DNA from 3 places in the Desulfoconvexum algidum genome. Region 1 is predicted to be linked to each of the others. Evidence: predicted binding sites of a transcription regulator. Region 1 holds the regulator's gene; each other region holds the start of a gene.
What was found. The regulator sigma-54, encoded in region 1, starts transcription at its own class of promoters, with help from an activator protein. The targets are predictions, from matches to a motif close to TNTGGCACANTTTCTGCTNT.

Region 1 (10,029 bases):
CCGGTACATTGTTGAACCAGGTCTTGGTGGTTCTGACAAGGGGTTTGAACTGGCCGATATTAATAAATGCCCCGGAAGAGCACATGGGGGCAAAGGTTCCCGTGGTAACGACATCCACTTGTTTTGCCGCTTCAACCACCCCGTGCTTTTTGGCGATATCGATGATCTCTTCCGCCGTAACAACAACCGCCTCGCCCGCTGCAATTTTTTTATTTATCTGCTCATATGTTTTATTTACTTTGTATTCACTCATAATTTGCCTTTACCGATTATTTTAGAATAGATCATTTCACTGATCATTTTACCATTAGTTTAACCGCTTCAATTTTTGAGGTAACATTATTTTTAATCCAGGTAGCATCCCACCATTCAACGGGATTGACAAAGGTATTGTGAACAATCATCGAAAAATGCAAATGGTCTCCTCCGGCAAGGCCGGTGAGCCCAGTCATACCGATGACATCCCCCTTGGACAACGCGTCCCCTTTATTCACCGTGATTTCACTTAAATGGGAGTAGAGACTGGCAAGGCCAAACCCATGGTCAATGATAACGGAATTGCCAAAAATGCCCACGGCCTTGGCCATAATCACCCGGCCCCCATTGGCAGCCCGAATCTTTGCATTGGCAGTGGACGCAAGATCGACTCCCAGATGAACGGCACGGTCGATTTCCTTTCCCTTGTGTTTATAGATTCTATGATCCGCCCAATGAGAACGGGTTGCAGAACCTGCAAGTCTTCCAAACTTTCCTTCCCACAATTGCTCACCCACCGTATCTTTGGGCACATCTAAAATGGTGGTGACATTTTTTTCCCGCAGCGTTCTATTAATGTATAAAAACTTTGCAAGCAACGGATTTTGGCTGTTTGCAAAGGAGTCTTCAATTTCATCCAAATCAAAATCCGGCATTTTAAATTCCAGGAATCTATCGGATATATTCAAGGTATCGGTTTTAAATTTCTTATCCCTTATATAATGATGGAATCCACCTTTGACTGAATTTCCGGCAAGATCCTGGGCAGTAACAAACATCTGGGTCCCCGGGCCCTGGGTGTAATCCAGGGCAAAAAACGCCGCATAAACTGCTTTGTTGTCAAACATGCCCGGGTGACCCGGGAAAAAATTATCCCCCACCATGATACCGCTTTTGACATTTTCCTCAAACAGCTGGTAGATAACCAATCCGCTCCCACCTCTTTCGATATTGTGATTACTGCTCAACACCTTAACCCGGGGAGGCTTTGTGTCAATGATAACTTTTTTTTCCACGTAAAAAACATTCCCCGAATTCCACCCTCTCCATGAATAATCCGCCACCATGATGCGAATAACAGCTTCTCCGTCATTCATTCCATATTTACGGGATTCAACCGGAATGATAAAGGAATCTTTATTCACCCGCTTATCAGAAAAAAGACTTGCAATAGAAGAAGGGCTGTATTCCCGTTCGAGGAGAACTTTCTCATTGTCCTTCTGCAGGATGGAGACCACGATTTTTCTCAAACCTGTGCCTTTATCAGACACCGCAAGGGACATCTCATAGGATTTTTTCAAATATAAGGAAGGCAATGTTGCCTCCACACTGGGACTGGAACCTTCATATTTATAAAAAAGGATCCATGCGAGGGGAATTGCAACTGCCAATAAAACTATTATTAAAACAACTTTCTTCATCAAATATACCTATTTTTTCAAGAGGTTAGGATTCATACAAACAAAACATCATAAAATACCAGCAATGGTCCAACTTATCAAGGGATTTTACATTCTTGACTTTTGGGGTCCCAAAATATAATTTAACCAAATACACTTCAATTTAAGGAATACCCTATGAACAATAACCTAGAGAACAATACCCTGGAAAACAATAAACTGACGCCTAATTTCTTTTTCAATCTAATCGATGATACCTCCCCTGTTTTTTTCCTCATTGCAGGCCCTTGTGTGATTGAAAACTATGAGACCAGTTTTTCCATTGCCCAAAGCCTAAAAGAAACCACGGAAAAACTGGGAATCCCCTTTATATTCAAAGCCTCCTTTGACAAAGCAAACCGAACCGCCCTGGATGCCTTCAGGGGCCCCGGGTTTGAACAAGGATTAGAAATTCTCAACCAAATCAAACACAAGCTTAAGGTTCCGGTTATCTCGGATATCCACCTTCCAGACCAGGCAAAAAAAGCGGCCGAGGTTCTTGATATCATCCAGATCCCAGCCTTCTTGTGCAGACAGACAGATTTGATTCTGGCCGCCTGCGCAACCGGCAAACCTGTGAACATAAAGAAAGGACAGTTTCTCTCCCCCTTTGAGTGCAAAAACATTATTACCAAAGCAACCGCTTTTGGAAACCATGATATCAGTATTACCGAGAGAGGCGCTTGTTTCGGGTATAATAACCTTGTGGTGGATTTCAGATCCATCCACATTCTCAATGATATGGGGGTCCCGGTCATCTTTGACGCCACCCACAGCGTACAATTGCCGGGCGGGGCGTCTAATTCATCTGCAGGAGAGCGCCAATTTGTTCCCACCCTTTCAAAGGCTGCCATTGCAGCGGGTGCCCATGGTCTGTTCATCGAAACCCACCCGGACCCTGACAAAGCATTGTGTGACGGTCCCAATTCCATGCCCCTGGAGGATATGGAACCCCTGCTCAAAACCCTTTTGGCTATCAAAAAGGTCGTTGGATAACACCATGGAAAAACAATCGGGCAAAAAGCAAATAGATCCCAAAAAACCAGATCTTAAATTGGACCAGATTAAATTGGACCAGATTAAATTGCTTCTTCTGGATGTGGATGGGGTTTTGACAGACGGTCAAATCATTTATACCGATTCAGGCGAGCAGATCAAAGGGTTTAGTTCAAAGGACGGCCTTGGACTTCGGCTGCTCATGGATAACGGCATCAAAGTTGGCATTGTCACCGGCCGAAAATCGGCTGCCCTGGCACACCGGCTCCAAAACCTTGGCATTGACCTTGTCTTTGACGGTATACAAGACAAGGCTGCAGCCTTTGATAAGATCATGGAACTCACCGGCATACCCGCCCGGCATATTGCCTTTGTCGGAGATGATCTCATAGATCTTCCGGCAATGATCCGGGCTGGCGTTTCCTTTACGGTACCAGACGCCCCCAAGGAAGTAAAATACCACGCAGACGCGGTCACTTCGGCAAAAGGGGGCCATGGTGCGGTGAGGGAAATTTGCGAAATCATTCTCAAGGCCCAGGGGGTATGGGGGAAAATTTTGAACCGCTACCTGTCATGAGCATTTCCAATAAAAAAAAAGTCCTTTATCCATTGATTGGAGCGCTCGTCTGCAGTCTCATAGGAGTTGGAATTTATTTTTATATTAGCGCAACTTTGAACACCCCCCTTACCATACGAGATATCGACATGGACTCCGGGGCGGCTCTAAAACTAAATTTGCTGGAACAGGTTTCCAAAAAAAATGGTATCACCGAGTGGAAATTAAAGGCCTCTTCTGCCACTTTGTTAAAGGAAGAAAACCGAGCGATTCTAAAAGATGTCGATGTTATTTTCTATACCCGGGAAAATACAAAAATATACCTGACATCAGACGAGGGTATCCTCAATACCCAAACCCATGATATGAGTTTTTTGAAAAATGTTATTGTCCGCCATGAAACTTATACCCTCAGAACTGATCAGTTGCATTATGATAAGAAACCACATATAATACGTTCCGATGTGCACGTCACCCTTGAGGACAGGGAATCGATAATTGAGGCGGATTCCATGGTGACCCAATTGAATCAAAACAAAACCATTTTAAAAGGACATGTCAAAGGAAAATTCAGTGAAAAGTTTAACATCCCCTAACCCTGCTCTTGCCTTTTTTGTCCTGCTGGTTTGTGCTCTGTTTTTTTCCAGTGCGCCAATCGGTTTTGCCCAGACGAACACCAAGACCGCTAGCCCCTCCATTAAAAAGAAAATAACAGCCGATAAGAAAATAGCACCAGATAAAAAAACAACACCTGACAAAAAAGTAAACAAAGATAAGATAGCGGCGGACAAACCGCTCCATGTAACCTCGGATAAAATGATTGCCCACAAGGATACCTCCATGGTGGAATTTATTGGCAATGTCAAGGCCACCCGGGACGACGCCGTTATTTTTGCCGATTCCATAAAAATATTTATTCATACCGCTGAGACAAAAAAAGAAGGGCAGACGGATTTAAAACAAATCATTGCCACGGGAAATGTGGAATATACCGCAGGGGAAAGAAAGGCTTTTGCAGATAAAGCAGTATATACCACCCAGGACGAAATCCTTATTTTGACCGGAAAAACTGCCCGGTTGATTACCGGGACGAGCCATGTTACCGGAAAAAAAATTACCCTCTTTAGAAACGAAGACAGGGCCATTGTCGAAAGTGACGGGAAAACCCGGGTCCAGGCTGTTTTTAATCCAGAAGACCAGAAACCAACAGGCCAGAAACCAACAGGCCAGAAAAAGGGCACACCGCAATAAATGGCAGAACTGGTACTTGAAAATTTAGTAAAAATCTACAACGGCAAAACCGTGGTGAATAAAATCAACCTCACCGTGAGCCAGGGAACGGTTACAGGGCTACTGGGTCCCAATGGTGCCGGAAAAACCACTACGTTTTACATGGCCGTGGGAATGATACGCCCGAACAAGGGCATCGTCTATCTGGACCAGGAGGATATCACGGCACATCCCATGTATATTCGGGCCAGAAAAGGAATTGGATACCTGCCCCAGGAAGCGTCTATTTTCAAGAAATTAACAGTGACAGAAAATATAACTGCCATACTCGAGGTGTTGCCCAAAAATGGGATCGATATTCGAGGAAAAGCCGCCGGCCTCATGGCGGAATTGGGGATTGACGGGCTCGCCCATCAAAAAGCAGCCTCTTTGTCCGGGGGAGAAAGGCGGCGCTTAGAAATCGCCAGGGTTCTGGCCACAGATCCCAAGTTCATTCTTCTGGATGAACCCTTTGCCGGAATCGACCCTTTGGCTGTGATTGATATTCAACAAATCATTTCCCAGTTGACCCACAAGGGAATTGGTGTTTTAATTTCCGATCACAATGTCAGGGAAACCCTGGGCGTCTGTGACCATGCATATATTATGAGTCAGGGGAAAGTGATTGAATCAGGACCGCCTGAACGAATCATTTCAAGTGAAATAGCCAAAAAAATCTATCTGGGAGATAATTTTAAACTTTAATATGGAACTTGGACTACAACAAAACCTCTCGTTGACCCAGCAGCTGGTGATGACCCCCCAGCTCCAGCAGGCCATAAAACTACTTCAATTGTCAAGGCTGGAACTGGCGGATACCATTGCCCAGGAAATGGAACAGAACCCGGCCCTTGAAGAAGAACTTAATGAAGACAGATCCGACAAAGATATCACTGCCCAGGAAAGTGAAACAATTGCGCCGGAAAAAGAATCTCCTGTCAAGGAAGTTACCATAGAAGAAAAGGTCCCGTCTGATATGGACTGGGATAATTACATTGATGAGTATAATTCCACTGGTCGAGTATACACAGAATCTGAAAATACCGAAGCCCCTAATTTTGAAGCCTTTACCCCGGACAGAAAAACCCTTGAGGATCATCTCAAATGGCAGTTGATGCTCTCAGAACTTGATGATGCTGAAGAACGTCTGGGCCATGTTATCATTGGAAACCTGAACAGGGACGGGTATCTTTGCTCCAGCGTCGAAGAAATAGCAATCGGTTCGCAAGTTGAAATAGAAACCGTTGAAAAGGTTCTAGGGGTACTCCAATCCTTTGATCCCCCGGGAATATGTGCAAGGAATCTATGTGAGACCCTGTTGATCCAGGTTAAAATGCTTGGGATTGAAAATCATATCATTACCGAAATCATCACCCATCACCTGAAAAATCTTGAAAACCGAAACTCTAAAAAAATAGCAAAGGCCCTTCGGATTTCCGTTGATGATGTTCGTGCCGCCGTCAAAATCATCCAATACCTGGAGCCCAAACCCGGACGAGAATTCACCACGGATGAACCCACCTATATCATACCCGATATCTATGTCTACAAAGAGGAGGATGGGTTTAAAATAGTGATGAATGACGACGGGCTGCCCAAACTGAGGATTAGTCGGTTCTATCGAAGCGCCATTGCAGACGGCAGGAAAATTTCCAAGGAAACCAAGACCTATCTGAACGAAAAAATGCAATCGGCCTCCTGGCTGATCAAAAGCATACACCAGCGCCAGAAAACCATCTACCTTGTCATGGAAAGCATCATTAAATTTCAGCGCGAGTTTTTTGAAAAAGGGATTGCCTACCTGCGACCCCTTATTTTAAAAGATATTGCAGAAGATATTGAAATGCATGAATCCACCATAAGCCGGGTAACCACCAACAAGTATGCCTATACCCCCCAGGGACTCTTTGAGTTAAAATATTTCTTTAACAGCTCAATTGGAAGGACAGGCGGGCTGTCCATGGCCTCTGCCAGCGTTAAAGATAAAATCCGACTGCTCATTGAAAATGAAGATCCCAATGCACCCCTCAGTGATGACAGGATTGCCGCCATTCTTCAACGCTCAGACATTGAAATTGCCAGAAGAACCGTTGCAAAATACAGGAAGGTGCTTAATATTCTGCCATCCAATAAACGAAAACAACTTTAAGGAGATTTTTTATGCAAACAAGCGTGACGTTTAAAAAAATGGACTCCTCTGATTCCCTGAAAGCCTATGCCCAGAAAAAACTAGATAAATTTGATAGAATGCTGGACAACCCAGGTGAAGTTCATTTGGTATTATCCGTCCAAAAAATCAGACATATTGCAGAACTGACCCTCACCTGTGATCGAATCAATATCCATGCCACAGAAGAATCCGAAAACATGTATTCAACGATTGACACCCTCATGGACAAGGTAAGAGGACAGATTAAAAAGCACAAAGAAAAAATAAAACGCCATATGTCGGGAAACAAACAAAGCCTTAAAAATGATACCCTTGAATTTAACGCAACCCAAACGCCTATTAAGCCAGATCAAATGACAGAGGAGATCATCATTGAACCCATTGACAACAAGCCAATGGATGTGGACGATGCCGTGAGTGAACTTAATTCCTCAAACCAATCTTTTTTTGTTTTCAATAATGCCAGGACCGAACAATTGAATGTTCTGTACAAACATCAAAATGGAAAACTGGGTCTCATTCAACCCAGGGGATAAATAATTAAATGAAAATCAGTGAGATTCTTAACAAAGATTCCATTATTGCCGATCTTGCATCAACCAACAAAAACGGGGTTATCAAAGAACTGGCCCGGTCCGTATCAAAGGCCACCGATGCTTCCCCCGACGACATTGCTGCCGTGTTGATGGAACGGGAAATGCTTGGCAGTACAGGGATTGGCGGCGGCATTGCCATACCCCACGGAAAACTCAATTCTGTAAAATCTGTCACAATCGGGTTTGGCCTGAGCCGGCAAGGCGTTGAATACGATGCCCTTGACAATCGACTGGTCCATATATTTTTTTTGCTGCTCACACCGGAAAACAGCACCGGCGGTCACTTAAAAGTGCTGGCCCAGATATCCAAGCTCCTGAAAAAGACCCAATTCAAAGAAGGACTGCAGGCTGCCACCTCTGTGGATGAGATCCATGACATTATCATGGAGGAAAATGAAGAGTTTTAAATGGAACACCAACGCGTCTATATCATAACCGGCCTTTCCGGGTCCGGAAAAAGTACGGCGATTCAAGCATTTGAAGATGCCTCCTTTTACTGCGTTGACAACATGCCCATGGAATTGATCCCCAAATTCCTTGAGCTTCCCTTTAAGGAAACACCCAAGGTAAAAGGGACGGCTTTTGTAATGGATATGCGGTCAAAAAACTTTATCCAAAACTATGGATCCGGAATTTCTGCCATTGAGGACCTGGGATTCTCTCCTGAGATTATTTTTCTTGATACCGATGTTGACACCCTGTTAAAACGATATAGTCAAACCCGAAGACACCATCCTGTTGGCCATGAAAAAAGCCTGATGGACAGCATACGCTCAGAAAAAAAGAGTATGCAGTCCATCAAACAAGTGGCCCATCACATTATTGATACCACCACCTATAACGTTCACCAGTTAAAGTCGGTTATTTTGGATCTGATCCATGACGGGAAAAAGAGCATCAGTCTGATGAAGCTCAATATCCTTTCCTTTGGCTTTAAATACGGCATCCCCAATGATGCCGACCTGGTCATGGACTTAAGATTTCTGGCCAACCCCTATTTTGTACCGGAATTAAAGGCTCTGGACGGAGAATCTGCAGCTGTGAAAGGTTTTATCATGGCAAATCCAGAAACCAAAATTTTTCTGGATAAATACATCGGTCTTCTTGACTATTTAATCCCCTTGTATAAAAGGGAAAACAAAGCCTATTTAACCATTGCCGTCGGATGTACCGGCGGCAGGCATCGTAGCGTTGCCATTGCTCGAACCATTTTTGAACATCTTAACAAAAAAGGGCTCACCCCGGGCATTATCCACAGGGATATTGACAGGGATGTAAAAGAAATATGACAGGTATACTAGTTGTTACCCACGCAAACCTTGCCAGCACGTTGATTGAAACCCTTGAATTTATAATGGGAAAAGAACAAGAGAACCTGTTGCCCATCTCCATTGACATTAAAGAGGACCCGGAGAGCCTGCGCAAAAAAATAAAACAGGGAATTTCCAAAGTAATGACGGATGAAGGCGTTCTTATCTTCACTGACATGTTTGGCGGCACCCCCTCCAATCTGGCCTATTCTTTTCTTGAAGAAGGAAAAGTAGAGGTCATTTCCGGGGTCAATCTACCCCTCCTTTTAAAAGCAGTTACTGCCCGGAAAAAAATGGACATGGAAACCTTAACAACATCGCTTGTGGAACATGGGAAAAGAAGCATTTCCCTTGCAAGCGGTATCCTAAAAGGAACAAAACGATCATAATTTTGTAAATTTAGATTTTATAAATTTAGATTTTGTAATTTTAGACAAGGAGAAAAAAATGACCATAAAAATTGGAATAAACGGATTTGGCAGAATCGGTAGAATGATCTTCAGAGCTGCCGCTGATATGCCGGAAGTCGAAATAACCGCCATCAACGACCTGACCGACACACAAACAACTGCCCACCTCCTTAAATATGATTCTGTCCATGGCTGCTTTAATAAAACCGTTACGGCAAAAGAAGGCGCTATTGTGGTAGAGGGGCGGGAAATAAAAGTGACTAGTTTTAAAGATCCGGCACAAATTCCCTGGCAAGCAGCACAAGTGGATGTGGTCTGTGAATGCACCGGATTTTTCAGGGACAGGGAAAGTGCCGCAAAACACTTGGACGGCGGCGCAAAAAAAGTATTGATCTCCGCCCCTGCCGCAAATCCGGACATCACCATTGTCATGGGCGTCAACCATGAAGACTATGATCCGGCAAATCATCACATCATATCCAATGCCTCTTGTACCACCAATTGTCTGGCACCGGTTGCCAAGGTATTACTTGAAAATTTCGGAATTGTATCCGGCATGATGACCACCATCCATGCCTATACGGGAGATCAACGGATCCTTGATTTTCCCCATAAAGATCTTAGAAGATCCCGGGCAGCAGGATTGTCCATGATTCCGACCACCACAGGGGCTGCCAAGGCGGTTGCCCTGGTTCTGCCGGAACTTGCGGGCAAGCTCAATGGCATGTCGGTTCGGGTCCCCACCCCCAATGTTTCCATGGTGGATCTTGTGGTCCTTACCGAAAAAACGAATCTGACAAAAGAACAGGTCAATTTGGCCCTTGAACGCGCATCCAAAGAAAACCTGGCCGGTATCCTGGGGTATAGCGACCTGCCCCTGGTTTCCATAGACTATAATTCAAACCCCTTGTCATCCATTGTAGATGCCGGTTGTACAGATGTGATCAACGGAAACATGGTAAAAATTTATTCCTGGTATGACAATGAAACAGGGTATTCAAGCCGGATGATTGACCTTGCCATCATGG
Region 2 (10,029 bases), 1.1 Mb from region 1:
CACATTCTGTCAGAAAAATTTATTGTCTCTGTAATCAATCTTTTAAATCATATCTGTAGGCAATTTTAGAGAATATATTATATTAGACAATTGGGAATTGCAAAAATTTAAAATTATTCATCCGCTTTCCTTCTGAATTATGATGATATAAAAGTATTCTATGTCGTTGACAAATTCACTGGATATATCTTTTTTCAAATAGTCGCCCTAAAAAAACGGTCAAAACGGTTTAAATATATACAAAAGACTCGCTTTTAGACTGTCCGAGAATTGTCATTTGTTCTTCTTTTTTTTCATTTCAATATACCAGTCTTCATTGCCATAAAGCTTATCTGAACATTCAGTACAAATGCCGTGGCTGAATTTTGCATCCGAATGTTCCTGGATATAACCCTCGATCTGATTCCAGTATCCTTTATCATCTCGTATTTTCTTGCAATAAGAGCAGATGGGAAGCAATCCTTTAAGTTGCTTAATTTCTGCCAGGGCGATCTCTGTTTTTTCTTTTTCTCTTAGAAGGTTGCTTGTGTATTTGTCGATATCTTTTTCGTAAGAAGAAATTAGATGACTAATCTGTTTTTCAAATCGAATTAAGATTAAGGAGGAAAAGAGCATGATAACAGCAGCAATAAAAAATGAATACATTCTTTGAATCTTTAACGTCTTTTTCATATCTACGGTTTCTGATTGGATTAATTGATCTACATCATCCAAATAAACACCAGTAGCAACAATCCAATTCCAGGGCTCATAAAGCTTGGCAAATGACATCTTGTGTGCAATTTTTTCAGAGCCTAACTTTTTAAAATAATATTCAAAAAAAATTTCACCATCTTTTTTGATACCGTTCAGTTCGATTTCATATGGTTTGTAACCCATTATATCTGTTGTTTCTGTAGAAAGCCAATCCCCTTCCGTATTTGGCAGGTTAGGGTGAATCTGCCTGATTGCATATTTATCCCCCCCTTTATAATCAACAATACGGTTTACCCACACATAGCCATCATCAATTAATCTTAGATTGCGAATGCGTGAGCTAACTCTTTTAATACTAAGTTCCTCTATCAGTTTTGGGGTAAGATTTTTAGGAACAGATATCTTTTGAACGAGTTCACGTTCGGTTTTGATTGAAAAAATGGTCCGTTCAACAGCATTTCGTAAAAATTGTTTTTTCTCTCTAATAATGCCTGAAGAAAGCTGATCTATCTTCTTAAGATATTCATTATTTAGGCTTCGTGAATAGATCATAGAAAGCAGTATCACAAGAATAAGTATTGATGAAATAGAACCAATGTAATAGTAAAAACGAATTTTGTTTTTTTCTATAGATATATTTCCGATTTTCAAGAGGTTCTCCCTTTAAGCTCAAAAATGAATCATAATACATGGAAATCTCTATTATTGCAAAAAATTAAAGAGAGGGCTTATGGTAGTTTGGTTACCGGTTGTAATTTCAAAACAGGCAGCGATAAGAAGAAATAGTGATGGGTGTTTTGCGTCAAGGGGTGGGTGAGTTTTATAACGTGTGGCGGACCGTTTATAATTCCTAATAAATTGAATTTTCTGTGGTGTTTAATGGTATTATCTGTCAGGAATCAAATCCAATAAATTACCGAGCGCTTCATCCACCAGTTCGGGGTTTTTAAGAGTTGTCATGATACAAGATATGGTATGAATAGATTTTTCAGTTTCAGATTAGAAATTACAAATTACAATATATAGCCGGAAGCAAAGTCAAAAAAACCAAAACCCGCATTAAATTTTATTGCGGATACAGTAGACAGTGCTCAAAACCCGAGAAATATTTTTTCAAAATCTCTTGAAATGAAGTTGATATATTAATTGGAATGTGCGATATCATAAGCTCTTGGTTTCGGTTTATATAGAGTAACATCAGTTTTGCCAGCCGATGCACCAGTAGTTGATTAACGAAGGTTTTGCCAAGATCACATCCACTTGAGCCCTTCATTGTTAGCCGCTTTTTCTCTCTTCACACCCATCTGTTATTTGTATTTTTCCAGAATCTCCTGGATGATGCCACTCGTCTGAACTTCCTGAAATGCTGACTGCGCTCGTTCAACAATGGTATCGGAAGTCTTCTGACTAAAGGCCATGTAATAGCCATGCTCGAACAAAAACAGCACTTGTTCGAATTCTGGCAATGGCAAATTTTGTTCCTGTGTCCGAATTTTGAGCGTGGCCTCAACATCAAGAATCAGATCAATGCGATCATAAAGCAGTTTCCTCAAGTTAAGCACCTGATCGGAGACACCATCCAACGATTCCTTGGGAAAGCCGTTAGCGGTGAGAAATTGTCCATGAATGCTGTCTCTCAAGACCCCTATTTGATACTGTTTGGCATCATCAAGCGTCTTGACGACGACATCCGACCGGGTGCGATGTTTATAGAAATAAAATTTCTCTGACGGAAGTAACATGCCAACCCATTTGAACAGTTTCTCCCGATCCTCGGTGCGCAAGATCGTATAGATTAACACATTCTCATCTTCTAATGCCATCGCATACGCTCTCGCCCATGGATAAACCCCTATTTTTCCATCCTTGATAGTCATTCCCGCCTGTTGAAGGGTATGCTCGACAATTTCCGTCGAAATACCGATTACATTGCCATCTTTGACAAAATTATAGGGTTCCCAAATCTCTGTCACCACTATAATCTCCTGAGCATCAGACATGCCGCACCACAGAAACAGCACCACAACAATCACCATTCTTGCATGTTTCATTATACGATGTCCTCCTTGTTTAAATCATCTCCTGACGTTGACGGGTATCCAACATGCGACGATTAAAGACTTGTAATCTATAAATCAGTATCAGCGTTTCAACTTTGTGTAAAGCGCTATTCAATTATATGGGAAAGAAGCAGACTCAAAGAGACAAACTCTTCTGTAAACTTAATTGGAGAGTAAGCGGATTTTGGTTCAGGCCCCGGAAATTATTTTCCAAGAATCTGCCAAAATGTGATCTATATATTAGTAAGTGTAATATGAGAAAATGCCCGGCGATGATTCTCGTGGCTTATATAATTGAATCAAAAATTCAAAATTGAAAAAGTGTCATATACCACATATTGGGGTTCCCAAATTTTGTCTGGACTGAGTCTTTAAAATACCACTGAACGCCCATAAATAGGGATTCATCCTGAGCCATTATACACTATTATCACTTTTCTACTATCACAAAAACTCACTCAAAAACGGCTTAACCTTGTATTTTTTTTGGGGGAGGGGGAGAATCACACGAAGGTTTCAGCTTACAATATACCCTTTAGTCAGGGCCTGATAATCTATCATCTAAGATTGCTTTCTTGCATAGTCGTGTTTCAGTCCCTTGTCTAAAGCCCTGCTAACGGTCTGGGCGAGCTCGCTGGCGATCATAGGTTTCATGATCATATCAACAATACCATTATTTTTAAGAATTTGGGATGTTAACCCTTCACTGAAACCCGTACAGAGAATGATCGGGATATCCGGCCTTAGTGCTATAATCTGCCTTGATAATTCAATACCGTTCATGTGGGGCATTGTCATATCTGTTAACACCAGATCAAAATCATTAGGATTTTGTTTAAATAATTTAAATGTCTCCAGACTACTTCTCAATCCAGTGACTTTATATCCGAGTTTTAAAAGTATCTGGGATATCCAGTCAACAATTGATGCTTCATCATCTACTAAAAGGATTCTGCCTTCTCCTGTTGCGAGAGGTTTGTCAACAGTAACTTTACCTGTGACAGGCTCACCCATATGTTCTGGAATTATCACCTGAAAGGTTGTTCCCAGACCGGGTTCACTATGAACTGTAATAGCGCCATTCATATCCTTGATAATTCCATAAGCTATCGACAAGCCCATGCCAGTTCCCTCACCACGTTCTTTGGTAGTGAAAAAGGGTTCAAAAATTCTTTTAATAGCCATTTTTGGGATACCGCAGCCGGTGTCTGTGATCGTCAATTGAATATACCGGCCCGGTTTTAATTCGTTTATTTGAAAGATTTCACTAACCTGGATCTCAATCGATTTTAGTCGAATATCAAGCACACCACCTTTATTTTTCATTGCATAAGCTGAATTAGTAAAGAAATTCATGAGAACCTGATGAATCTGAGTCGGATCTGCCAGTATAACGCTGTCTTCCGCATCAAACGATTGTTTGATTTCTACATTACTCGGAACCGAAGCCTTTAAAAATTTTAAACACTCTTTAATCAAGGGTGTGATCTCTACCAGGCCTTTTTGCACGTCTGCCCTGCGGCTGAATGTTAATATATGCTTGACCAAATCCCTGGCTCTTATACCAGCAGTCAGTACATGGTCGAGATGCTTTATTACATCTTTGTTGCCGCTGACACCCAATTTTGCGAGTTCTGTAAATCCCAACACAGAGGATAAAATATTGTTAAAATCATGGGCAATACCCCCAGCAAGCGTACCAATTGCTTCCATCTTGTGAGATTGGCGGAGCTGCCCTTCTAATTTTTTTCTTTCTTTCTCTGCTTGCATACGCTCCGTAATATCTCGAGCAATGCCCAACACGCCAAAAAGCTGGCCATCGCTGTCATACATTGGTGTCTTTATAGTTTCAAGAATTTCATGATGTCCATCATCGGCATAAGTGACTTCCTCTTCATTAATGCTGGAGCCGTCTTTGAACATTGCCAGTTTATCATTCTCCCGGAACAAATCAGCCAACGATTTGTCAACAAAATCATAATCTGTCTTTCCGATTATTTTTTCTTCTTTGGCGCCAAAGAACCTTTCGAATCTGGAATTACAAAAAAGATAAATTCCATCCTTATCTTTTAACCAGACCAGTTCCGGGATCGTATGGATCAATGTCCGAAGGTAGGATTCACTTTGCCCCAGAGCTTTTTCTGTACGCCTACGTTCTTCAATCTCTTTTCTGAGATCTTCAGTTCTAAGATTTACCACACGCTTCAATTGTCGATTCCAAAGCAAAAAGCATATAATTAGAATTAAAATTATACATGCAATTATGAGTGAATATCTTTTAATCTCTTGCATGGCCATTCCGGGTTCTACCGTCAGATGAATCCATTTTTTAAAAATGGATTTTTTCTCATCCTCGGTAATTAGGGCCATTCCCTTTTCCAAAATATTGCTTAATTCAGGCCAGTCAGAACGAACAGCAAATCCAGAGATATTGGGTGGATCTGTTTCTCCGGCAAGTTTTAAATTTGTGATCCCTTCTGATTCAATATAGAAGCTCGTTGTTGCCAGATCGCCAACAAAGGCATCAACCATACCAAAAGAGACTTTTCGTAAAGCCGTTTTTAGCTCCGGTACTAACTCTATATTCAATTTGGGATATTTGATACGGATTAGGTCAACATAGCCATAACCTGAGACCATGACAACTTTCATACCTTCGAGCATATCTAATGAGAGGTGGGCATTTACATTGTTTCTTGTAATGATAACAGAAGGGATTTTCAAGTACGGTGTAGGAAATATTAGATATACTTCACGTTGAGGTGTTTTGACCACTGCATTTAAAACATCGACCTCACGGTTTTTAATTCGTTGGGTGACATCATCCCAGTTTGCGCATCGGATGACCTCAAACTTTATGCCGAGTTTTTGTTCAAGGAGTTGAGCAAAATCAGCCGCAATACCTGTGTAAAAACCTTTCTGATCAAAGAACTCAATAGGTTTGAACTCGGGATCTGGTGCGAGTTTTATGATTGGGTGTTCTTTAAGCCATGCTTTCTCATTATCGGTCAAATTAATTTGATGTGTCGCTTCCTTCCCAGACACACTTGGCAATCCTGCAAACATACCCAGAGAAAAGAGAAAGCAAAACATAAGCAATATCAATCGAGAACATGTCTGAATTTCTTTTTTTAATTTCATATGTTTTTCCGGATTACTTCTCCTTTTCGTATTTATTAATCTTCCATATTAAAAATACATAACCTCATTATCTCTTTCTCAATATTGAAGATTTTAATGGTACTTGAAGATAATTTAAAAAAAGAGGGGTAGCAAGATTCAATTTAGAATACAGGAAAAAGCTATCCATGGCAAAAAAAATATTACCGAGTATATATGGTATTAGCTGTCAGGAGTCAAATCCCCCTATTTACCGAGCGTTTCTTTCACCAGTCCGGGCTTTTTAGATATTTCCAGAATACCATATCTGGTATGGGCAAATCTTTCATCCTCAGATTTAAAATTAAATTATATGGGATAGCCTGAAGTCAAATTAAAAAAGCTTGCTGTAAATTTTATTGGAGATGAAGTTGATTGCATGATAGGCATCAATTTTGATTCAGAGAACCGGTCATGTATTCTTTTGGTATCCATGACAATTTTGGCGATTGGATACTCCACTTTTGGATACTTAATCTTAACTCCACTCCAATTGTTTTTCAATATGATATATAATTATATAGATCCATTTTTCATGCAGTATTATAACTTTTTTATTTGATTATTTGATATAAAATATTATAATCTTAATTATGAGAACAATCACATGGCACAACTACCGCAGCGGCAAATATCGGTATCGCCCTAGAGTCTTTGTTCTCAGTCAGTGCCCGGGACTTTCTTGTTCCAAATTTGCCGAATATTGGACTGGCTCCCGTTTTTTTTCAACCCACTGCTGGATTCAACGTCAGCTTCTGCATGGACAAATGTGTTTAATGATGAACTTGCTGCTATCCTTGCAGCGTTTGGTGAAAACCACGATGATATCAACCTCTTTGAGATGGATGTTTTTTCACTTATTAATCTATATCAAGTGGAAACACAAGAGTGGATCGATCTGTTTTGGGAAGAGGATTTTTTTCACCCGTCGGCAGTTGGGCACGACATCATTTTTAGAGAAGCTGCGGCAGCAATTGGTGAGCCTGTTCCAGAACCGGCGACTGTGCTCCTCCTTGGCCTTGGTATCCAGGGGGTTGCAGGTATCAGCAGAAAAAATAGCAACAGATCAGCCTGACATCTCAGTCTATCATCAGGTTTGAAACAGGGTCAAAAATGGCCCTGTTTTTTTTGCAGTCTGTTCTAATGCCCGTCGCCAAGGATAAATTCATCTGCATCCTCGATGTTTCCCTCAACAATGTTCATACGGTCAAAGGGCTTATTTGGATGATATTCCCTGTCTCCGATTCTAATTTTCCTGACCCGTTTAATGTCTTTAAAGACAATATTTTTCTCCCGGATACCCTCCTGCTGCAGTTCATTTACCCGGTTCACAAGTTCATTGAAAAAGTTTTCATCCTGAATTAAACCCATCAGTTTTTCTTCGATACCACCTTGAGTCCCTGCAGTATCAGGATTTGTTTCAATATCGGGGACATCCTTTATAAAGCGGGGGCGAATCCATTGCCAGAAACTGCCTAACAGTTCCTCTTTTGCAGATTTTGCAGCGCTGCTCTGGGCGGCTCCCTTTATTATATAACCCAAGGCTACTGTTAAAAATGTACTGATCGGTTCCATGATTACCCCATTTGTTGTTTGATATAATTATAATTATTTTTAACCTTTGAAATATTTGGATGACCGGGTGGCAGGATGTTTTCAAAAACAGCCACGGCCTTACCGGAGAGTTTCAATGCCTCTTCATACTCCCCAAGGTCTTGAAGCACGGTTGCCAGATTTGAATAGCTATTTGCCGTTGAAGGGTGATCTTTGCCAAAGTTCTTCTCATCAGATTCCACGGCCTTTTCCAGGAGGGTTTTGGCCCCTTCATACTCCCCAAGGTCTTGAAGCACCAGTGCCAGATTTGAATAGCTGATTGCCGTTGAAGGGTGGTCTTTGCCAAAGTTCTTCTCATCAGATTTCATGGCCTTTTCCAGGAGGGTTTTGGCCTCTTCATACTCCCCAAGGCCTTGAAGCACCAGTGCCAGATTTGAATAGCTCCTTGCCGTTGAAGGGTGGTCTTTGCCAAAGTTCTTCTCATCAGATTCCACGGCCTTTTCCAGGAGGGTTTTGGCCTCTTCATACTCCCCAAGGTCTTTAAGCACCAGTGCCAGATTTGAATAGCTCCTTGCCGTTGAAGGGTGGTCTTTGCCAAAGTTTTTCTTATCAGATTTCACGGCCTTTTCCAGGAGGGTTTTGGCCTCTTCATACTCCCCAAGGTCTTGAAGCACCAGTGCCAGATTTGAATAGCTGATTGCCGTTGAAGGGTGGTCTTTGCCAAAGTTCTTCTCAGAAGACTTTACGGCCTTTTCCAGGAGGGTTTTGGCCTCTTCATACTCCCCAAGGCCTTGAAGCACCAGTGCCAGATTTGAATAGCTCCTTGCCGTTGAAGGGTGGTCTTTGCCAAAGTTCTTCTCAGAAGACTTCACGGCCTTTTCCAGGAGGGTTTTGGCCTCTTCATACTCCCCAAGGTCTTGAAGCACCAGTGCCAGGTTTGAATAGCTGATTGCCGTTGAAGGGTGGTCTTTGCCAAAGTTCTTCTCATCAGATTTCATGGCCTTTTCCAGGAGGGTTTTGGCCTCTTCATACTCCCCAAGGTTTTGAAGCACGGTTGCCAGATTTGAATAGCTCCTTGCCGTTGAAGGGTGGTCTTTGCCAAAGTTCTTCTCATCAGATTCCACGGCCTTTTCCAGGAGGGTTTTGGCCTCTTCATACTCCCCAAGGTCTTGAAGCACGGTTGCCAGATTTGAATAGCTATTTGCCGTTGAAGGGTGATCTTTGCCAAAGTTCTTCTCATCAGATTCCACGGCCTTTTCCAGGAGGGGTTTGGCCTCTTCATACTCCCCAAGGTCTTGAAGCACCAGTGCCAGATTTGAATAGCTGATTGCCGTTGAAGGGTGGTCTTTGCCAAAGTTCTTCTCAGAAGACTTCACGGCCTTTTCCAGGAGGGTTTTGGCCTCTTCATACTCCCCAAGGTTTTGAAGCACCAGTGCCAGATTATTTTGAAGTTCAGCGGCCTTATTTTCTTCTTCCCGGGAAAGGGATGTTTGTTTTTCTATAGCCGATAAAACGGATCTTCCAAAGGGTATCCAAGGAAACTTATCTATTGGATTATCCTTGGTCTGGTCAATATCCAACCGTGTGATGATGTTTTCCATGAGAGTTTTAATTAGGGAAAGGTTTGGCGGTTGTTCCTCCTTTATAACCTCTACAATCACAAGGTGCATTTTGACGCTGTCAATGGCTTCATTTTTAAGGAGCCAGCCTTTTTGGCACAATTCATTCAGGGTTTGGGCAAAAATTTCCTTTCTATTGCCTGTCTCAGGTTCGATAAGCTGGAGCAGCAGGTTATAAGAATGATATTCGGAAGGCAGGCAGGCGATCTGCTGCATCAGCCATATTTCATCTTTATTGAGTTGGCTCAATGAAAAAACAGTGGTTAAAAAAGAGGTGATCCTTTCGATTTTAGCGCTTCCAGGGCGATTGATTTTTACGTTTGCCGCCGCATTGGCATTAAGGGCGTTTTCCAGTATTTCAAAATCATACCGTTGATGTACAGCCATTTTGGCCAGTATTTCAATACACAAGGTATGGTAGTCAAGACTTTTTACCAGGGATTGTATCTGTGTATCGTTCAGTTCGGTAAGGGGGTAATGTTTTTTAAACAGCAGAAAGGCATCATCCGGGTTTAAAAAATCCAGCCGTTTCAGGGAAAAGCCTGAGAGTTCAAGCCTTGAGGTCAGCAAGAGGTGCCATTCCGGTGCGCTGGGTAACCTATCTCTATATTTTTCAATGCTATCGTTTACATTGTCCAGTATCAACAGGTTGGGAAAGCGCTCTAGGGCATTTAATTTTCGCACCATCTCATTGAATATATCCAAAGGGTCAGTGAATTCGTGACGAATACCAAGATTTTTCCGCAAACCATCGACATTGATAAAGTTCAGTAGAAAAGAGTTGTCCGGAATCTGGGTAACCCAGGCAATATGGTTATATTCTTCCCAATACTTATCAGCATAACCCTGGGCAAGAGTGGTTTTTCCTATCCCGCCCAAACCGTTGAGGACCAGGGCCTGCCGGTTGTTGACCAGAAGGTCCCGCAGTTCATCCATGTCTT
Region 3 (10,029 bases), 820 kb from region 1:
AAGCAATCGCCATTACTCAAATAGGAACAGCCAGATTTGTCATCCCCATTAAAAAATTGCATATCGGAATGACCATTATGATTGGGTATACCCTATTCAATATGCTGCTTGACAACTTCATTGCACCAAATATGAAATTCAGGGGAAAGGTATTTGGCATAAGCCAGGGCAACTTGATAATGCCCATAAGTTCCACCACCACCACCTGCACCACCACTGATTGCTTCCACGGTGTCCTTCTCAGGGATACCGAGTTTCTTTCCTAATGATTTCAGGAATTTTTTAGTGTCAACCTGTCTTAACCATTCGGCAGGTCTTTGGGAATTTTTACCATCTTCTGCTTTCCACATGTCTGTCAGATTGATTTTTTTGTCTTCTTTACTCTGGGTAGTCTGGATATGCCTTCGACTGGTGTTACCATTGGTAAAGATGTATGGGCAAAATCAGCATCGTATTAGAATGGGTATACCCTTCCTTTTATCTCCAATAAAATTTAATGGGTGTTTCGTTTATTTGATTGTGCTTTGTCAAATATAATTGAATGTCTCTTTAGGGGCGTTTATCAGGGTATGCTTTGGCAATGGTCCGTATATTTTTTAAAAATTTTATGCCCAAGCTGAAGGTCAACCCAGGATTTACTATGAATTTTATTTCACAGTTTGAGATTTCATTTAATGCCTTTAAAAACAAAGATTCCCATCAATGAATAGGTAAAAACACTTAGGAAAACAATTTCTTATTTTGGGAATATTTTTTCTATGGAAAAAAGTATGCAAAATTGTTGTAAATACCGTGTGTTAAGGTGTTTTACAGTTTTATGAAATGGCATAAATATTGCAAAAAAAACTGTAAAAGCCAAACCTGTTGTGAAGCAGGGTCGGAAAGCCAAAGGGTCTTATGGGGAGATAGCCTGGTTGCCTAAAATACAAAGGAGAAAAAATGAAAAAATTCAGAATTTTATTATTGACAATTATGTTTATATGTATTTCTGTAAGCCTTAATGCTGCGCCTCTGATCCCTAATAATGGCGGTACACCCAACTTATTTGAGGCTGTAAATTTATTAATTGATACAAGCTATACTAGTAATGCTGATATAGCAAGCAGACAAACCAATAACGATCAAGTTTGGTACAATATGGATGAATATGGAAACGAGCCTTGGGCGGTAATTGGTTTATCAGCAGGTTATACAAACACTCTTGGGATCTATACTGATCCAGGTGTTGGTGCTGTAAGGACAGACCTTTGGACTGGTACTGGTTTTGATTTTTTAGGTGATGGCACTGCAGCCAATCCTTTTCCAGGAGACAAGTTTGGTAATGTTGTTACAGAAGGCAGTAATTTCGGTTTTTATCTTTTTTCAGATGGAACTGATTATTTATATTCAGAAACCAGCTTGAATGCAAATGGCTTTGACTATATGACAACATATGCATTGCCTGAACTAATAGGTGAAACTATTTTTACTGATAACAACGGAACTAAGCTATCATGGACAGTCAAGGGTTCTGCTTATCTAATCGGCTTTGAAGATATTGTTGGTGGAGGTGACGGGGATTACAATGACACAATGTTTCTTGTTTCTAAGATTGCTCCCGTACCCGAACCTACCACAATGATTCTCTTTGGCATCGGCCTTTTAGGTCTTGCAGGAATTAACAGAAAGAAACATGCATAAAATTAGCACAAAGGGAAAACCATTTTTACAGGATAACGATGGTAGGCGTTTAGGAACCAATCGGCGGATATTTTCATACTCTGATTATTCCCCAGAACGAAGATCCGGTGAAGACAGAAGATCCGGTTTTGATAGACGCCTTAAATTAAGATAGTTAGTATTTCAAAAAATATGGGCAGGGTCATTCATTTGGCTCTGCTTTTTTTGTTTCTACTTTCCATTTTCTCTAATTATAAATTACATTATATGAACTAAATCCTGCGTCAGAAGCCATTTCTCCACTATAAATTATATAATATAAAAAATTGAACCGAGTCAGGAGTAGACTTCTGGCTTTGGTCCGAACCCGGATCATATTGCATGACAGCTGTTAATGCTTCCCCATATTTGGCAGCGGAATAATGCTGATATGGTTTTGGCAGGTGAAGTGGTATTATCTTTTTGTTTGCCGGATATTTGCCCTTGCTCAGCTCCTACTTCCAAGTTTACCCAGGATAACCTACGACTTTTACCACAGCAGGGGCATATAGATCTTCTATTCCATGAGTCTACTCTGGATTCAGGTGGTAAAAGGGAAACAAGCGTCTGAAATGGCCCTTGGATAGGGTTTGATTTTTCCGGGAAGGGCAGGGTGGACTGATGCCGTTGAGATTTGGGGGTGACATTGCCCAAGCAAGTCCACAAACTCTGGATCTTAATCTTGGTTCAATCTCTATCATCCCCATTAATCTCATCCCGTAATACCCCAGCACATTTAAAAGTCACAACCCGTCTTTTTTCCAGCATCATAGGTTCTCCCTTTGCAGGGTTCCTCCCCTTACGCGGTGCTTTCTCATTGACCTGGAACTTGCCAAAGCCTGATATCATAAGATCTTCTTCAGATGCCAGGGTTTCTTTGATGATTTCAAGAAGATGTTCGACTGTGTCTTTTGCTTCTGAGGTAGACAGCTCAAGTTCTTCGTATATTTTTTCAATGATGGTTGTTTTGGTACAGGTCAATTTGGGTGACATTCCTATTTTGGTTGAAATTGTACAATTTTAAAGGGGGTATCTATTATTTTAACGGGGTGTTGTCAAGGCATTGGTTGAAGCATATAAGATTGACCCTTGACTGGGGCTTGATTTTTCTGGGTAAAGCAGTATAAAAGGGTAGGGTGTATGGATTTAACCCATTGGGATTAGCATCCCCTTGACCCATACACTTTCGATTGCATGGCAATTGAACGAATACAAAATTTGCTTTAATAACAGCAACCTGGATGGAGCTTGGGTCATATACAGTCGATCCCCCTCAGCTCCACCAACATCCAATCAAGTCGCTGTTAACGCAGGGGCTTTTTTTGTTTCTAAGGCCTAAATTTTCATTCTTTCGTCTATTACACAACTTTGTTACACAACTTTGTGCAGATGGAGGATAAAATGAACATCACTTTTTCACCCACCTATCTTATCAGAAACCCATATTCTTATTGTTTCAGAATAACAGTTCCCAAAGACCTTTTAACCACCATATCCAGAAAAGAGTTGAGATATTCTTTAAAAACAGGCAATCTTTCCAAGGCCAAAGCCATGGCCAGACTGCTTGCTGGACAAATCCAGCTATTATTTAGAAAAATAAGGAGGGGTATGAATCTAACCAATGACCAGATTCTTCAGATAATCAAAACTTACAGGGACAAGCTTTTTCAGGAGTATGATCAGCCTGTAATATCCAATCAGTTTATTGATGAACGGGATTACCATCAGTATGAAACGGACGAGGATGCCGTCAGGGGAACCTTGACTGTACTTGACTGGAAGAAGGCAGAGTATAATGCAAAGGTACACTCAGGGGATTATTCTGATATTGAACCCATAGCAGCCCAACTGTTAGCGGACGAGGGTATTGCTGACGCAGATATAGATAAAGGATCACCTGTGTATGGGGAACTCTGTTCCGGCCTTTTAAGGGCAGAAATAAAGGGCTTTGAATACCAACAGGAGAAATTGTCTGGTAAATATTCGGATGATCTGGAAAAAGTACTGGAAAACAACTTACCTTCCCCTGACTTGCCCCAAAATCCCAAACAGGAACCTGTAAAAACCCCTAAAACCATCAGCCAGATCATGTCTGGCTTCTTTGAAAAAGGGGAACAAGAAAAAAAGTGGACTGAGAAGACCAGAGGGGAAGTCGAATCCAGTATGAATCTACTGGTGGAATTTTTTGGAGATGTTCGCATAAATTCCATGAACAGGACCATGATGGTGGAATATCAAAAAGCTCTATGGGGATTGCCCCCCAATATGACCCAAATCATACAATATAAAAACAAAACCATCCATGAAGTTCTGGCAATGAAGCCAGAGGAAACAATAAAAGCCCACACCTACAATAAATATATGGGCAGGGCTATTACACTCTTTGATTTTGCGGTTAATAACGAAGAGATGGACAAGAACCCTGCCATTGGCCTGAAAATGAAGATTAACAAAAGGAATGCTGATGCCAGGGAGATCTTTGATAAGGCAGATCTGGTAAATATTTTTAACTCTGACCAGTACAAGCAGGATACTTTTAAACAGCCATATCAATTCTGGACTCCCATAATGGCCCTGTTCACAGGTGCCAGGCTGAATGAGATAGCACAGCTTTATTTATCAGATTTCCAACAATATGAAGGTGTCTGGTGTATTAATATCAACGAAGATTCTGAAGATAAACGGCTTAAAAACCTTGCCAGTCACAGACTGATTCCCTTGCACCCATTCCTGTTAGAAGATTTGGGGATTATTAAAAGGGTAGGGCAGTTAATACAGAAAGGGGATGAAAGATTCTTCATGGAATTGCCTCCTGGCAGGGATGGTTACGGGAAAAATGTCAGCAGGTGGTTCAATGAACGATACAAACAATCTGTTGGGATTGCCAAAGAATCTGGCAAAGTCTTCCATAGTTTTCGCCATAGTTTTGCCACAAACCTGGCACATAATGATATCAATGATCACAGTCTAAAAGCCCTAATGGGACATTCTGAGGGATCTGTTACCTTTGATACTTATGCAAAAAGGGGTTTCCCCACCAAGCTATACAAGGATCTTGTGGGTCATCTGGATTATGGGATCAACCTGGAACACCTGAAACGCAGCAAATATGTTATCAAATAGTTAACTTGGCAAAATAAAAAAGAAAGCGGTGGAAACATCACCCTTTCTGCGTCATAATACTTTCACAGGTGCAGGCTTTCTCTTCTGATACAGGAATCCCAACAAGTCTGACCGTATTGGGCGCATCCTCTTCAACTTTTTCCTCCAGGGCAATATTCTTTTCGGTTGCTATTAAACGCCCGGATTCAACTTCATACTGTTTTTTAAAACTAGCATAGATAATCTCTACCAGTTTATCCGTTGGAAGTTCATGGAGTTTTGATGTTTCTGGTTTCTTCAGTAGTTCTGCTTCCATGGCATCAAATGCATCAGCATATTTTTTTCTGAACAGGGTTGCCTTCTCTCCAGTGAAAGAACCAACCAACTGGGTATGACCAGAATCCCACAATACAGTAAGGAGCTTTGTTCAAGAGGTATCCAGATGCCATCATCATGACCGAGAAGAAATCAGGGACTACTCGAAAAGGACGTGAACAGCGGGAACATGGATTCTATAACGTATAATATGAGGATTCACATTTTTATATCAATTTTACACATCTATAGAACTTATATTGTTAGATCGGGTTCAAGATTTTAATCACCCTTGACGAGATAGGCGAATATTTTCTGTCAAAGCAAAGAGTTTATACCCACTAAACCTTCTATCATGCCCAGACCTTCTTTCAGGGGAATACGTTTGATATGATAACATCCGTCTGTCATATGTTGAGTGTCTCTTGTCTTTGTTTAATAATAATATGTTCTTCTTCATGTGCATTAAACTCCTGGAGTTGTTTTCTACCGATTCCTGCAAGGGCCAAAAGGCCAACGCCAAGAATAAGCATAGTAGTTGGTTCTGATAGGTTGTGTATATGGACATGAACCCAGCTCAGGACAGGGGGTAAAAGTAGACCAAAGGATAATACAGCGACAACAACAACTTTTTTCATTTTTCTTTCTCCGAATCAGTATGGTTCAGTCCATAAGCACACAACAGTAACTGATATAGCAAAAAGAGTGCCACAAGTAACATTCCATTAACGAAGGGCTTCTTGGTCCTTTTCAGTCTATTCTTGATAATTATTTTGGTAAAAAAAGTGCGTATTTATGTAAAAAAGGTTATAATTATTGTGTTTTTAATACATACTCTGTCTGGTCTTGAGCAGAAATATAGATTTTCTTTATTGACTTAAAGCCCTGCTTGGATTTGGTATCATAGGCCTTTCAAGCTTTATGTTGCAGATACAACCACTAATCTGAATACATGGCAGCAGCTGGATCATCGGAAAAATATCGAGTATACCCATCCAGTCACATGTGCCAGCAGGAAAACGGTCCTCCTTTGTAAAAAGCCCAACCGTCTACCCATGATCATTAAAACTTTTCGCTCAGGGAGGGCATTTTGGACTGGGATTCCAATATAGACAGGGCAGGGATCATTACCATTTTCAACTGGTGTCATATGATCCCCAAGAGGATAAGAACTATTAGAATTATGTTCAGTCCTAAAGATAGACACAACATTATCTTATATATTTTTATTTTTCCCTCTTTTTCCCTTTCGGTCTTCTCAAAGGCTTGAGTGATCGTATTAATTCCCATTGCTTACACCTCCTGTCGCAGTTTGCACCCACCAGAGATTACACTTCGGGTTGTAAGACCTTCTACTCTTTCATGATTGACCAGAGATATCGGTTTTTACTCTGTAGATCATACGAACTCCAATCCGAGGATCTCACCCAGCTTTCCCGACGCTCCCCTGAAATCCGTCTTTCAAATTTTCGCCTTTCTGAAGTAACCTGATCAATGTTCAGTTTTCTACGATTAATATTGCTTCTGGAGTCAATACCAGACCTTGGTATGCTCATATGGACCTCCGCCTTAATTGCATTTAAAAATAAAAAATATGTGCAATTTTTATTAGGACCGAAAAATAAGTTACAAAACAATAAGCAGTAAGAATGAGGCTGATCTACGATTTTTTTTATAAAGATATCTGCACATCTAAGCATTGTCAATCAGGGAAACCCTTAGTTTTGATTAAACTTGCCTGTTATTTTCAGAGTCTACCCAGGGCAGCTTCGCTGCCAATCGAATGATCATTGCCCCAACCAAACCCCACAATCAGTCCATCATAATTATTATAAAAAATATATGGGGAAACCTGTGTGTTACCCCCTATATGAACTCGGATGTACCACTGCCTGGCGGCACCTGCACCCCCATGCTTCAACGCCCCCCCATACCCTAAAAAGTTGGAACATTGTCTTTGTAATGGGCATTAGGATGCAGCTTGATCATTTTAAAGCCCTCTGTATAAAGAAAAGTATCTTCCAAGTTCAGGAAAGAATCATATGCTTCAACTTTGGGTGCATCCACTTCAATCTTTTCAGCCTGTCTTCCAGCTAACAGCAATGCCTGTGATAGAGTTTGGGGGATTTCCCAGGTATTTTCTTTAGGTTTATTCAGTTCCTCTTCCATGGCAAAGAATGCGTTATTGAATTTGGCCTTGAAGACTGTTGCTTTCTCCCCGGTAAAACTCATGACCAATTGGGAATATGCTTTGCGATCCATCTGGTACATGGGGCGATCCACATTGTTTCCACCAAGATAAGAGACCAGCGCAAAATTGCACCCGTCTATTTCGTTCGCTTTCAAGACAGGAATAATGGTACGAATGGACCTCATCACATCTTTATGTTCTTTCCCAAAACTTTCTGCAACTTTTAAGCTGGTGGTGGTTGGTACATTATCGCCATTTAAGATGACCAGATCTTTGATATCCATAGTTTGCCAAGTGCCTGTGTTATTTATCACAAGGTTGTGGAGCTTGCTGATGGTGTGTTTTGCTGAGTAGACCGACTAAATAAGCGGGAAATGCTGCTGTGTTTTTTATATATTAAAGAGTTGAATCCCGGGAAGTGGGTTTTGATTCGGTGCCTGGCTCATATGGATTAATCTGAATTTAGAGAGGAATAGGCCGATAAAAGCGAAAAAGGCAGGGCCAAATGAATGACCCTGCCTCTAAAGCTGATTCTATAAAAACTTTTTATTATTATTTTCTTCTGCTGACTCCTGCAAGACCTAAAAGGCCAATGCCAAAGAGGAACATTGTTGCTGGCTCGGGTACTGGATTTCCTGTGACAAGAATGTCATAACCAGTGCCGCCACCATGGTCTTCTCTTAAAACTTGTAGATAATGAGTTCCAGCAGATAAAGAACCAATATCAAGACTGTATTCCCATTGATAAGAAGAACCGCTATTCATCCAACCATTTTGGTAAACTCCATCGAGCCAGACGAAAATACCATTATCTACTCCAAATAATGCAGACACATTATCGTATCCACCGCTAAATTCATAAACAATAGCTGTTTCATCATTCACTTGCCAATCTCCAGGAATGATCTGATTACTCCAGTTAGTGTCAGTACTTAAACTTCCAGGATCTGTTAACCAGGCTCCTAAAGATGAGCTTGCCGCAGATAAGTCTGGAAGGGGTATGTTAATAGAAGTTGGGTCGCCTGCAGTAGCAAATGAACCGTCGAGAGTCCTTCCTAAAGAAAAATTATAGTATCCCAAATCACCATTTTGAATAATAGTTGATGCATTGACACTTGCGCACAATAATAAAAAAGAACAAATAATCATGAATAGTTGTTTCACAGGTAGTATCTCCTTAAATTTATTTTAACTTTGTAACCAGGCTTTCTCCCCTTGAGACCCTTTGGCTCTGTCTTACTATGTTTATGCAATATATATTCCTACAATATAATCAAAATCATAATATTTTTAAGGCATTGATTTAATTTATATAAATTTCGGATAAATAAGTTCCAGATTAATAGAAAAATACAAATTCATTAAAAATGGGGTATAAATGTGATAAGATATGTAAAAAATGTAATAAGATTGTGGTATTTTACACTGTTGTTTTCATAAACCTTTTCAAACTTCTGAAAGTTTTAGCCTTTGATGTGAAATTCATCTGGTACAAGGCATTTTTAAATAAATCGGTTCCCCGATAAATAATTGGAGATAGAGCAGAAGCACAAAACCAGTCAACTCGGGTATTACAATATTTATTGATGCTCCATCACAGGAAAAACAGTTTACCCAGAAACATCCAGTATTTATTCTGGTCACAATCATAAAAAAATTGCCCAGATGGTTGCGTCCAATTTCTCATAATACCGGGTGTACTGTATTCTCTATAAGACTGGTAGCTATAATAAATATTTTGGTAAAGGACAAAGTAAAAGTATTGATCTGGCAGGCTTATGCGGGGGATCATGGGTGTTACATATGATTTCCCTCAATAAAAAAGGCAGAATCATTTCTGACCCTGCCTTTTCAATAATGTGCTATTGCTTGATGCTATTGTTTTTTTCTGGATACTCCGGCGAGGCCCAAGAGGCCGATACCAAAAAGAATCATTGTGGCTGGTTCGGGTACTGGCGCCATTCCATTTTCATAATCTAAAGTAAAGACAGAATTTTTTAAATTTAAAGCACCCTCAAAATCCCCAGTGGCTGTAATCGTTACTGAAAGATCCTCCCCTGTAGCCCATGTACTAAAAGCAGTTTCAATTCCAAAAGTACTTATTGAGGGTGTATCCCAGCTTATGGTTTCCCAGTTCCACACCCAAAAAGATCCATGGGTTTCTATATAGGAACCGTGACTTCCACCTGGGGTTAAGGTGCCGATAACAGTGCCTTCTATGGCAACAGAATCATTATTTCCCTTTATCCAATAACCGCTTACCGTCAACTCTGCAGAGTTGACGATGTCCCACGGGACCTCAAAATCACTCGGTGTGCTATGGTTATAGGTTAGTGAAGAAGGATGCGCAATACCTGCAATTATACCTTCTGCCAATGTTACATTTAAAATTTTTGTCTCTGTAAATGTTAACGCACTTGCAGTACCTGCAACCGTAAATACTAATAATACCCCTGCTAAAAAACTAAACAGCTTTTTCATATAAGTCCTTTTGTATTAGTCAATGGCAACCAGGCTGTCTCACCGTGAGACCCTTTGGCTTTCCGTCACTGGTTCACACCAATTTTGGCTTTTCATCAATTCGAGCTGGTAATTAGCAAGAATCAAGCCAGTATTGATCATAGACTGATACAAAATGTTAACCCCATGTTATTTAAATTAAATTATCTACATTACTTAATATCACTTGTTAAATGAATTGAATTCACGCAAAGATTGGGGAA

Region 2: ACZ45G_RS11185 (PEP-CTERM sorting domain-containing protein) is a predicted target of sigma-54. The motif match lies at 6,522-6,541, and genes of this name have one in related genera.
Region 3: ACZ45G_RS12560 (PEP-CTERM sorting domain-containing protein) is a predicted target of sigma-54. The motif match lies at 5,809-5,828, and genes of this name have one in related genera.

Annotation. Positions count from the first base shown of each region.
Region 1 is NZ_AP042394.1:3,551,777-3,561,805, forward strand. Features, by position in the region: gene ACZ45G_RS16260 (homocysteine biosynthesis protein) at 1-253, opposite strand, end outside; gene ACZ45G_RS16265 (M23 family metallopeptidase) at 297-1,571, opposite strand; gene kdsA (3-deoxy-8-phosphooctulonate synthase) at 1,833-2,690, shown strand; gene ACZ45G_RS16275 (KdsC family phosphatase) at 2,695-3,267, shown strand; gene lptC (LPS export ABC transporter periplasmic protein LptC) at 3,234-3,842, shown strand; gene lptA (lipopolysaccharide transport periplasmic protein LptA) at 3,820-4,497, shown strand; gene lptB (LPS export ABC transporter ATP-binding protein) at 4,498-5,220, shown strand; gene rpoN (RNA polymerase factor sigma-54) at 5,222-6,664, shown strand; gene hpf (ribosome hibernation-promoting factor, HPF/YfiA family) at 6,676-7,221, shown strand; gene ACZ45G_RS16305 (PTS sugar transporter subunit IIA) at 7,230-7,688, shown strand; gene rapZ (RNase adapter RapZ) at 7,689-8,570, shown strand; gene ACZ45G_RS16315 (PTS sugar transporter subunit IIA) at 8,567-8,980, shown strand; gene gap (type I glyceraldehyde-3-phosphate dehydrogenase) at 9,039-10,029, shown strand, end outside.
Region 2 is NZ_AP042394.1:2,445,880-2,455,908, forward strand. Features, by position in the region: gene ACZ45G_RS11170 (cache domain-containing protein) at 274-1,347, opposite strand; gene ACZ45G_RS11175 (substrate-binding periplasmic protein) at 2,004-2,747, opposite strand; gene ACZ45G_RS11180 (ATP-binding protein) at 3,318-5,897, opposite strand; gene ACZ45G_RS11185 (PEP-CTERM sorting domain-containing protein) at 6,685-6,990, shown strand; gene ACZ45G_RS11190 (hypothetical protein) at 7,056-7,490, opposite strand; gene ACZ45G_RS11195 (tetratricopeptide repeat protein) at 7,493-10,029, opposite strand, start outside.
Region 3 is NZ_AP042394.1:2,727,356-2,737,384, reverse strand. Features, by position in the region: gene ACZ45G_RS12585 (KilA-N domain-containing protein) at 93-398, opposite strand; cyclic di-GMP riboswitch class I at 845-922, shown strand; gene ACZ45G_RS12580 (DUF4114 domain-containing protein) at 940-1,680, shown strand; gene ACZ45G_RS12575 (integration host factor subunit alpha) at 2,386-2,679, opposite strand; gene ACZ45G_RS12570 (DUF6538 domain-containing protein) at 3,100-4,821, shown strand; gene ACZ45G_RS12565 (hypothetical protein) at 4,859-5,185, opposite strand; gene ACZ45G_RS12560 (PEP-CTERM sorting domain-containing protein) at 5,523-5,753, opposite strand; gene ACZ45G_RS12555 (Rha family transcriptional regulator) at 7,051-7,590, opposite strand; gene ACZ45G_RS12550 (PEP-CTERM sorting domain-containing protein) at 7,859-8,470, opposite strand; gene ACZ45G_RS12545 (PEP-CTERM sorting domain-containing protein) at 9,182-9,787, opposite strand; cyclic di-GMP riboswitch class I at 9,809-9,886, opposite strand.